2 regions of the Flintibacter sp. HCN-6482 genome follow, and region 1 is predicted to be linked to the other one. Evidence: predicted binding sites of a transcription regulator. Region 1 holds the regulator's gene; the other holds the start of a gene.
What was found. The regulator HrcA, encoded in region 1, represses chaperone genes, less so after heat shock. The targets are predictions, from matches to a motif close to TGTTAGCACTCNNNNNNNNNGAGTGCTAACA.

Region 1 (4,495 bases):
CCCTTGAAGCCCTCCTTGCCAGTCAGCTTCTTTACCATCTCCTGAACCGCGGGAATACGGCTGGAGCCGCCCACCATCAGGACCTTAGACAAATCGCTTCCGCTCAGTCCGGCATCAGACAGAGCCTGCTTCACAGGGCCGCTGGTGGCTTCCACCAGGTGGGCGGTCAGTTGGTCGAACTTGGCCCGAGTCAGGGTCAGGTCCAAGTGCTTGGGGCCGGTGGCATCAGCGGTGATATAGGGCAGGTTGATGCTGGTAGAAGTGACACCGGACAGCTCGATCTTGGCCTTCTCAGCAGCCTCCTTCAAGCGCTGCATGGCCACCTTGTCGCCGGTCAGGTCCACACCCTCAGTTTTCTTAAACTCCGCGGCCATCCAGTCCATGACGCACTTGTCGAAGTCGTCGCCGCCCAAGCGGTTGTTACCAGCGGTAGCCAGCACCTCGATGACGCCGTCGTCGATATCCAGGATGGATACGTCGAAGGTGCCACCGCCCAGGTCATACACCATGACCTTCTGGGCGGTCTCCTTGTCTACGCCGTAGGCCAGAGCAGCGGCGGTGGGCTCGTTGATAATCCGCTTCACGTCCAGGCCGGCGATTTTACCAGCATCCTTAGTGGCCTGGCGCTGGGCATCGGTGAAGTAGGCGGGGACTGTGATGACGGCCTCGGTGACTGTTGTGCCCAGATAGGCCTCGGCGTCCGCCTTCAGCTTCTGCAGGATCATGGCGCTGATCTCCTGGGGGGTATACTTCTTGCCATCGATGTTCACCTTGTAGTCGGAGCCCATCTCACGCTTGATGGAGATGACGGTCCGGTCGGGGTTCGTGATGGCCTGGCGCTTGGCCACCTGACCCACCATACGCTCGCCGTCCTTGGAAAAAGCCACCACAGAGGGGGTGGTGCGGTTGCCTTCGGCGTTGGGGATGACGACAGCGTCGCCGCCCTCCATGACCGCTACACAGCTGTTGGTCGTACCTAAATCGATACCGATGATCTTAGACATAATTCATTCCTCCTAAATATATGACATTCATGTTTACAAAGTTAAAATAGGAACAGCGGCCCGATGGCGTAGAGCGCGGCGCACCAGGCCAGCAGGCCCCCAGCGAGCAGCAGGGTATAGGATACAGCATCACAGGTTTTCGCTTTACAGCACTGCTTGCAGGGCTGATTTCTTTTCACTGTTTTCCTCCTTTAATCCCATCGGCTTTTGAAAATAAGCCGCGCACCTCGGTTCCGTTCCCCTAATTGGCCACCTGCACCATGGCGAAGCGGATGACCTTCTCGCCGCACTGGAAGCCGGCCTGGAACACGGCGGCCACTACGTTCTCGCCCAAGCTCTCATCCTCCACGTGCATAACAGCGTTATGGAGATTCGGATCAAAGGGCTGGCCCAGGGCGGGAATCTCAGTGATGCCCAGCTTGGAAAGGATCTCCTTCAGCTGGTTCATCGTCATCTCCACCCCTTTTTTGTAGGCTTCGTCGGCGGTGTCCTGCTTCAAGGCCCGCTCCAGGTTATCATAGACGGGAAGAAACGCGGCGGCGGTATCCGCCTTGGCGTCGTTCCAGATGGACTCCTTCTCCTTGGCGGTCCGCTTTCGGTAGTTGTCGTACTCCGCGGCCAGGCGGAGAAAGCGGTCGTCGAGGGGTGCGGTCCCCTCTCCGGAGGGCTCCTCCTTGGGTGCCTCCCCTGATTTCTGGTCCCCCTGGGCGGCCTCGCCGGCCTCCTGGGGCTCCCCTTTCTCCTCCTGTTCCGTGCGAACAGCCTCTTCCTCAGGCTCCACAGCCTCTTCCTTCCGAATATCCTCCTGACACTGCTCAGGCTGGGCCTGCTTCTTTTTATTTTTATCGCTCACGATGCGGCGCTCCTTTCCTGCTTATGGCTCCTGTGTATCTGTTTTCTCTGCCGGGGGTAACTCTCCCTTGCCGAACATGCGGGTCAGGCTGTCGGCAAAATAGGACAGGCGGGCGGTGACCTTGGCGTAGTCCATCCGGGTGGGTCCAACCACTCCGATGACGCCCTTCATATTTTCTCCAATGTCGTAGCTGGCCATGACCACACTGGTGTCCTTCAGCGCGTCACTGACATTTTCCGGCCCGATCAGGATGTTCATGTTCTGGCCGCCGGTCATTGTCACAGGCAGCCGGGCCACATCCTTCTCCTCGGCCAGATAGTTCATCAGAGGTTTAGCCTTGTCCAGGCTTCGGTATTCCGGGTGTTCCAGCAAGTGAGTGATTCCGGTAGTTCGGACCTTTTGGCTGCTCTGTTCCGACAGGATCTCCACCGCGAAGTCCACCACCAGGGCAATCAGCTCAAAGGCGCCTGGAGCGGTGCGGGTCTCCATCTTGTCCAAGGTCTGTTCCATCTCCTCCTGGGTCAGTCCCACGAAGGAACTGTTCAGAACCGCGGAGAGCAGTTGGAGCTGGGTGTCAGAAACCTCCTCAGGGATATGGATGAGTTTATTTTTAACGATGGAGTTGTCCGTCATGACCACGGCGATAAAGGCGTTTTCTTCCACTTTCAGCAGGTCATAGCGTTTGACGGTGATCCGCTCCGCGGGGGCGGCCATGGTAAATACAGGATAGTCGCTGAACTGGGATAGGACCTTTCCCGCCCGGTCGATCACTCGATCCAGCTCCTCCATCTTCAGGTTCAGCGCCTCGTTGATACGCTGAGTCTCCTGCATGGTCAACTGCTGATGACCCATCAACTCATTGACATACAGCCGGTAGCCCGCGGCGGAGGGTACCCGTCCGGCGGAGGTATGGGGCTGCTCCAAAAGGCCCATATCAGTCAAATCAGCCATCTCGTTCCGGATGGTGGCACTGGACACATCCAGTCCGGCCCGCTCCGCTACCATTTTCGACCCCACAGGCTCGGCGGTGGCGATATAGGTTTCAATGATGGCCCGAAGAATCCGTCTTTTTCTATCCGTCAGCTCCATGTTTCCCCCCCCTGTTCCTTTTATCTCGGCATGCGCTTCCGGCCGTTCCGGCTCAAGACAGCTCCGCTCCGCGGACCCTTCGTCTTATATCCTCATGCCGGCCTGCTTGCGCTTTGATCATTTCGTTAGCACTCAATACTCCTGAGTGCTAAAGATAATGTACCACCGGGGGGCAGAATTGTCAATAGGCACTTTATGAATTTGTTGTAAACAAATGAATCCCGCCAATTTTTTGCATCTTCTATCTTTTGCTGCTAAGAGCTCCGGCTCTTGACAAATGTTTCTAATGTATTACACTAGATATGAGGTGATTTTATGGGGATCGAAAAAAAGAATTACAGCTTTCGTTTTCATGAGGACATGGTAGAACGCCTCCGCGCCCAGGCCCAGCTGGAGAACCGCTCGCTCTCCAACCTGGTGGAAACGATTCTGCTCCAATATCTCTCCACTTTAGAGGAGAAAACAACATGACCGTCTGTCCATAGACAGGCGGTCATGTTTCTTTTTTATAGGGTAAACACCTGGCCGGTATACAGTCCCTGACAGCCGGGACCGAAGTATTCCGTCAGCCGCTCCAGGGCTGGCTGTCCGGTGCAGTGGCCGGTCAGGATTCGCTCCACCCCCAGGGCCTTCAGCGCGTCAGCCACCGACTGTACATACTCCGGCGAGCAGTTCATGCCAGTCCCCCCCTTGGCATACATATGCAGTCCGCCCACCACGGCGTGCACCCGCTTTCCGGGCAGCTGGTCCAGCACGCCCCGCACGATGTTGACGATGCCCCCATGGCTGCAGGAGTTGAAGACCACCAGTCCCCGCTCCCCCTCCAGCACCAGGGACTGCTCGTGGCTGAAATCGTCCGGGACAAAGTCATCCTCCCCTCGCTTGCAGACCAGGTTAGACGCCTTTCCCATAAAGGCCGGGTCCTTTGGACCGTCGGGCAGCAGCCACCCACCCTCCAGCAGCTCCATAGGTCCCGGTACTGGGACAAGCCGCTCTCTGGCCCCCTCCCAGATATCCCGGTGGACGCCAATAAATTTGGGTCCCTCCTCTGTCATGGAGAAGTAGGGCCCTCCGGCCTGGGGGCGGACATAGACCTTGGCTCTCTGGTTGAGCTGGAAGAACCGGCGCAGGCCATCGGCGTGGTCATAGTGGCCGTGGGACAGCACCCCCAGGTCCACATCCGCCAGGTCCACCCCAAGCTTCTGGGCGTTGTCGGCAAACCGTCCTGAGGCGCCCCCATCCAGCAGCAGCCTCTTCCCCCGATATTCGATATACAGGGACAGGCCGTGCTCCGGCACCAGACCGCATCCCTCCTGGGCAGTATTTTCCATTAATACGGCAACTTTCATGTCCTGTTCCTCCTTATTCCAGTGCTCCAGAGCGGGTCAAGTCTCGAATCCACTTGCCGCTCCTTAATCTCCACACTCCCCCGACGCACTTACAAAACTGCTCTACCCCCAGGGACAGGTAGACCCAAAAGATCCCCGTCTTCAACACCAGCCCACATATAGCGGCCATAGGTACTGCCACCAGCCAGAGCGGGAGAATG
Region 2 (4,495 bases), on a different contig from region 1:
AGGCGGAGCCGGCCTCTCTCCGCTCCAGCAGTATTCGGACAGACAGGCCGAGGACCTCCAGGCGCTGGTCCCAAAACCGCACCTTCTTCCGCACGTTCTCTAAGTCCTCCGCCGTAATACAGAACAGGCTGCCCGGCTTCAGGCCCGCCAGAGTAGGGGCGCACTGTCTAACTAACATTTCTTCAAATGTCCGATCCATGGGGCGTCTCCTTTCACAGGCAACTCGATAGTAGTTTTCCCCCGAACGGGTCAGATATCCGCTCGGAGGAATCTGTAAGGGAAAGCGGGGAGGGATCTAAATAAGCAGAACAGCGGGGTCCAGTCCTACCAGGCAGCCAGCTTTCTGCCCAGCTCCCGGCACTTCTCCTGGGCACTTGCATCAGGAGTCTCGTTGGCAATCAATCCATTTTCGTCGTAGAGATTGGCGCCATGCTCGTCACACCGCTTGCACCAATCCCGCATCCACTGTCCATCACCCCAACCATAAGATCCAAACAGGGCAATTCTCTTACCGTTCAGGAAGCTTTCTATCCCAGAGAACATGGGATCAAATTCCATCTCCTCCAACACCTCAGCCCCCATAGCGGGACAGCCAAAGGCCACTACGTTGAACTCAGAGAGACGGGCGGTGGAAAAATCGGCCGGCCCCATCAGCGTCACCTCAGCTCCGGCCTCTTTTGCCCCTTCCGCAATACAGTTGGCCATGACCTCTGTGTTCCCGGTGCCGCTCCAATAGACGATTGCTAATTTGTTCATACTTATGCTCGCTCCTTTACTTGAGGCATTCAGACAATGGTTTGTTCTCCGAAGTTAGATATAACTAACCTCCGTTTAAAAAAATAAGGTCCGCCCGTTTCGTGGTTAGTTTATACTAACTTCTTCTAAAGAATAACATAGTATATCTGATCTGTCAATCCCCTTTTCTAAAAAATTTACTTCTCCCCAGAACTGTTGACGACCGCTGAAAAATGACCATATTAGCCATGCATCCTCCTCCGCTCATAGAGCGTTTCTGTTTTGAGCAGAAGTTAGTTCTTTCTAATTTGTTGCTAAATCTCTTACGCATTTTTTGAAATACAAACAAATAGGAGAGGATTTTATGGTAAAAATCATACTGGGAATCGAAGTATGGCCCGCTCTATGTATGAGGCCCATATTAATGAGGCCAACTGTAAGGCCTGCCCCATCAAAAACCATCGGAAAGGCCTGACAGATGTCATCGTCGAGGAGACCCTGAATGATGATACCCTTTGGAATGCTGTGGCGCATGCTGGGTACCGCCTGCTGTCTATGCAGAGCGAGCCATATCAAAAAAGGGGGTGTTTTCGCAAAAGTCGCCAGCCACTGTCTTCCAACTTTTTCCGAGTCTGCCCTAGGCCCTTGCCCAGCAATTCCCAATTTAAATATTTTTCTCCGGCCATATGCGGAAGCAGATCTGTCCATCCCCCTCCGGTCCCTCCATTCTCGAATATTATATGAACGAATTGTATTTCTTTTATGAATTTTAGCACTCACCTCTTGACAGTGCTAAAGTTGGGATTATAATGGGCTTGAACCTTGAGAGAGGGGGCACATGATCCCCTCCCAAAAAGTTCCTCCAGCTCTCTCCAAGGGCCGAGCAAAGTATTCGTTATTTGAATGGAGGAATGAATTATGTCTAACAACAAGTATTTGGCCGAGCGTCTGTTTGATGACTTTTGGGGGGATGGATTTCCCACCGCTCCGATGTGGACTGGTCACGACCCTCTGTATGGCAAGCACGTTAAGAATCTGATGAAGACCGACGTACGGGAAACAGAGAATTCCTATGAGTTGGACATCGATCTGCCTGGCTTCCAGAAAGAGGAAATGACTGTGGAACTTCGAGACGGCTATCTGTCCATCCGTGCCGCAAAGGGACTTGACAAGGAGGAAAAGGACAAAAAAGGCACTTATATTCGTCAGGAGCGTTATACCGGCGCATGCAGCCGCAGCTTCTACGTTGGTGATGTGGAGCCTGAGGAGGTGTCCGCTAAGTATGAAGACGGTATCCTGAAGCTGACGTTGCCCAAGAAGGAAACAAAGGAGCTCCCCCAGCACAACCGGATTGCGATTCAGTGATTCGCGCGCTTCTTAAACTTCCATTTTTCTCTTGTACCTCTCAATACAATATCTAAAAGCCCTCTGCCCATTTTCAAATGGGCAGAGGGCTTTTAGATTATGAAAAAGAACACAAGGCTTTCCTCTGGCAGAATCCGCTTTTCGTCCTTTTTTCCAAAAAGGACATATGAAATGGACAATCAAACCTTAATCTGGAATGTTAAGATATATGACGGCACAGGGGGCCAGCCGATTGCCGGATGCCCCCCTCCGTTTCCGGCCACTCTCTGCCTGCCCGTTCCGCACTATTCAAAGATGGCCCGGGACAACTGCAGCGGCTGTTCGCAGCGGTTGTCGATATCCATTCCATTATCAGAGAAAACTCTGCCCTGGAAATCCGGTGCGATCTCCGTGGGAACCTTGTCCAGTTGCGCCGCAGTCCCGTTATTCCGGAACAGGTTGTATGGATTGGGAAAACTCACTTCGCCACCGCCATCGCTTTCATAATTTGTAACAGGCCGGAAGATCTATTTCTTCACTGCCGATTCTCTGGCGAACCTTTTTGGAGAGAAACAGTAAAGGAACGCTCAATGCGTTCCTCAGCACGTTAAGAAAAACTGGTCTGTATGCCATTGGCGAGATCGGGCTTTGTCCCTCCGCGCAGGGATGCCGCCGGGCTGCTTTCCCAGGTGGTCTCTGACTGCTGCGAGAGGATGAGCCTCCTCATCACTTCACCTTGAGTTCATCCAGTGGAACACAGTCTTTGGGGACAACCGGCTCATCGTCTCGCTCATTGGCCGACTCATCCACTACTCCCATATCATGATCTTCTCTGGAGAGAGCTACCGCTTCATCCAGTCTACGAGCCGTCAGACGAGTGGCGCGTGGTAAGAGCAGACTGTAGGATAAGATCGCCAGTAACTGCGCATTGCAAGGCTTGTGTTCCAATATTCTGCCTGCTAATTGTTCCAGATGGGACCGGCCTTCCTCCCATATGACGTTGCCTGCTGTGCGGATGTTTCTTTCTACAGCTTTCCAATTTGTCCGATACCTCTTTGCTACATCCGGATATACCCATTTTGTTACCAGCATCAGACGGTCCGGATGTTCCGCGCACAACTGTACTGCATAGGCAGTATAGAAGAAGCCTGTATAGTTGGCGGTGACACCAAGACGGTATAGCAGTTCATAGATCTCCATGACCTTCCTCCTCTGCAATGTCTTCCTCTGGTGGGTACGGAACTTTTTTAATCACTTCCGGGCAGTCTTTCTCTATCCCGTCTACAATTTTATCAATGGTATCTGCGGTTGGATTACCTTGTTCCGTGCGATACAGATAAAGATTGGACAGTGATATGTCAAAATCTAATGCTATTTCAGTATAAGTTTTTCCTGTGATTTCCTGATATGCTTGCAGGAGTTCAGAAATATAGCGTCTGACTCTTTTCGCCACAAAAATCTCTCCTCTCGATAATTATGGCAGAAATAGACGCTATGTGACAACTTATATATCGGAATTTTTATCCTCCGGCCATCTTCTTGAAAACGTGGAATTACTACTGAAGTACAAGAAGGGGATCTTCTCTGACCTGATGTTCCCATCCCGGAGCAAGCCGGAGCAGCCCATCGATCCGGGCTATGCGCGAAAGAGGCTCCAGATCATCCTGGAGAGCGCTGGGTGCAAGGGGGCAGATTCTTCCCTGTCTGTGGTAAAATTGTGTTCAAACGAAAAATCACCGCCGATTTGGCGGTGATTTTTCTTAAAAATGGTGGACCTGATCGGATTCGAACCGACGACCCCTACAATGCGAATGTAGTGCGCTCCCAACTGCGCTACAGGCCCATACTCAAATCTGGTCTTCACTATCTGTACAATTGATAGCAGGCTCCTTCTGGAACTATAGCCTGCCAAGCTTTATGATACATCACTTATGTGGCTTTCTTATTATATCAAAATTTTTCCCGTTGTAAAGCCCCAAAATTTCTTTTCTCCTTCTTCCGCTTTCAAGGCACCCAGGCCTCACGCACAAAAAGCAGATCCGCACTATCTTCGTTTTTGTCCAGAATCACTGCCAAAGTTTACAATTTGCTCTTTTTTATCCGTGCGGAGTGTGATATACTAATTAAGATTGTAAATCAATTCTCAGAGCATATCATACACAGAACCGAGAGGTGTTTATCCATATGAGCCTGTTTACCAAACTATTCGGCACTTCCTCCCAGCGGGAATTGAAGTCGATCTATCCCATCGCTGACAAGGTTGACGCCCTGGAGGACGAGTACAAAGCCCTCACCGACGCCCAGCTCCAGGCCAAGACCCCGGAGTTGAAGCAGCGGCTGGCCAACGGGGAAACCCTGGACGATATTCTGCCTGAGGCTTTTGCTGCCTGCCGTGAGGCTGCTTGGCGTGTTCTTG

Region 2: WKS99_RS02105 (Hsp20/alpha crystallin family protein) is a predicted target of HrcA. The motif match lies at 1,503-1,533, and genes of this name have one in related genera.

What each region holds. Positions count from the first base shown of each region.
Region 1 is NZ_JBBKBK010000005.1:78,326-82,820, reverse strand. It holds gene dnaK (molecular chaperone DnaK) at 1-1,004, opposite strand, end outside; gene WKS99_RS12985 (hypothetical protein) at 1,046-1,183, opposite strand; gene grpE (nucleotide exchange factor GrpE) at 1,246-1,857, opposite strand; gene hrcA (heat-inducible transcriptional repressor HrcA) at 1,879-2,946, opposite strand; gene WKS99_RS12970 (hypothetical protein) at 3,262-3,417, shown strand; gene WKS99_RS12965 (MBL fold metallo-hydrolase) at 3,453-4,295, opposite strand; gene WKS99_RS12960 (MATE family efflux transporter) at 4,309-4,495, opposite strand, start outside.
Region 2 is NZ_JBBKBK010000001.1:430,117-434,611, forward strand. It holds gene WKS99_RS02095 (DUF3793 family protein) at 1-199, opposite strand, end outside; gene WKS99_RS02100 (flavodoxin) at 325-756, opposite strand; gene WKS99_RS02105 (Hsp20/alpha crystallin family protein) at 1,654-2,100, shown strand; gene WKS99_RS02110 (hypothetical protein) at 2,385-2,561, opposite strand; gene WKS99_RS13405 (hypothetical protein) at 2,872-2,970, shown strand; partial or broken gene WKS99_RS13410 (sporulation initiation factor Spo0A C-terminal domain-containing protein) at 3,040-3,279, opposite strand; gene WKS99_RS02120 (hypothetical protein) at 3,266-3,532, opposite strand; tRNA gene WKS99_RS02125 (tRNA-Ala) at 3,847-3,922, opposite strand; gene secA (preprotein translocase subunit SecA) at 4,264-4,495, shown strand, end outside.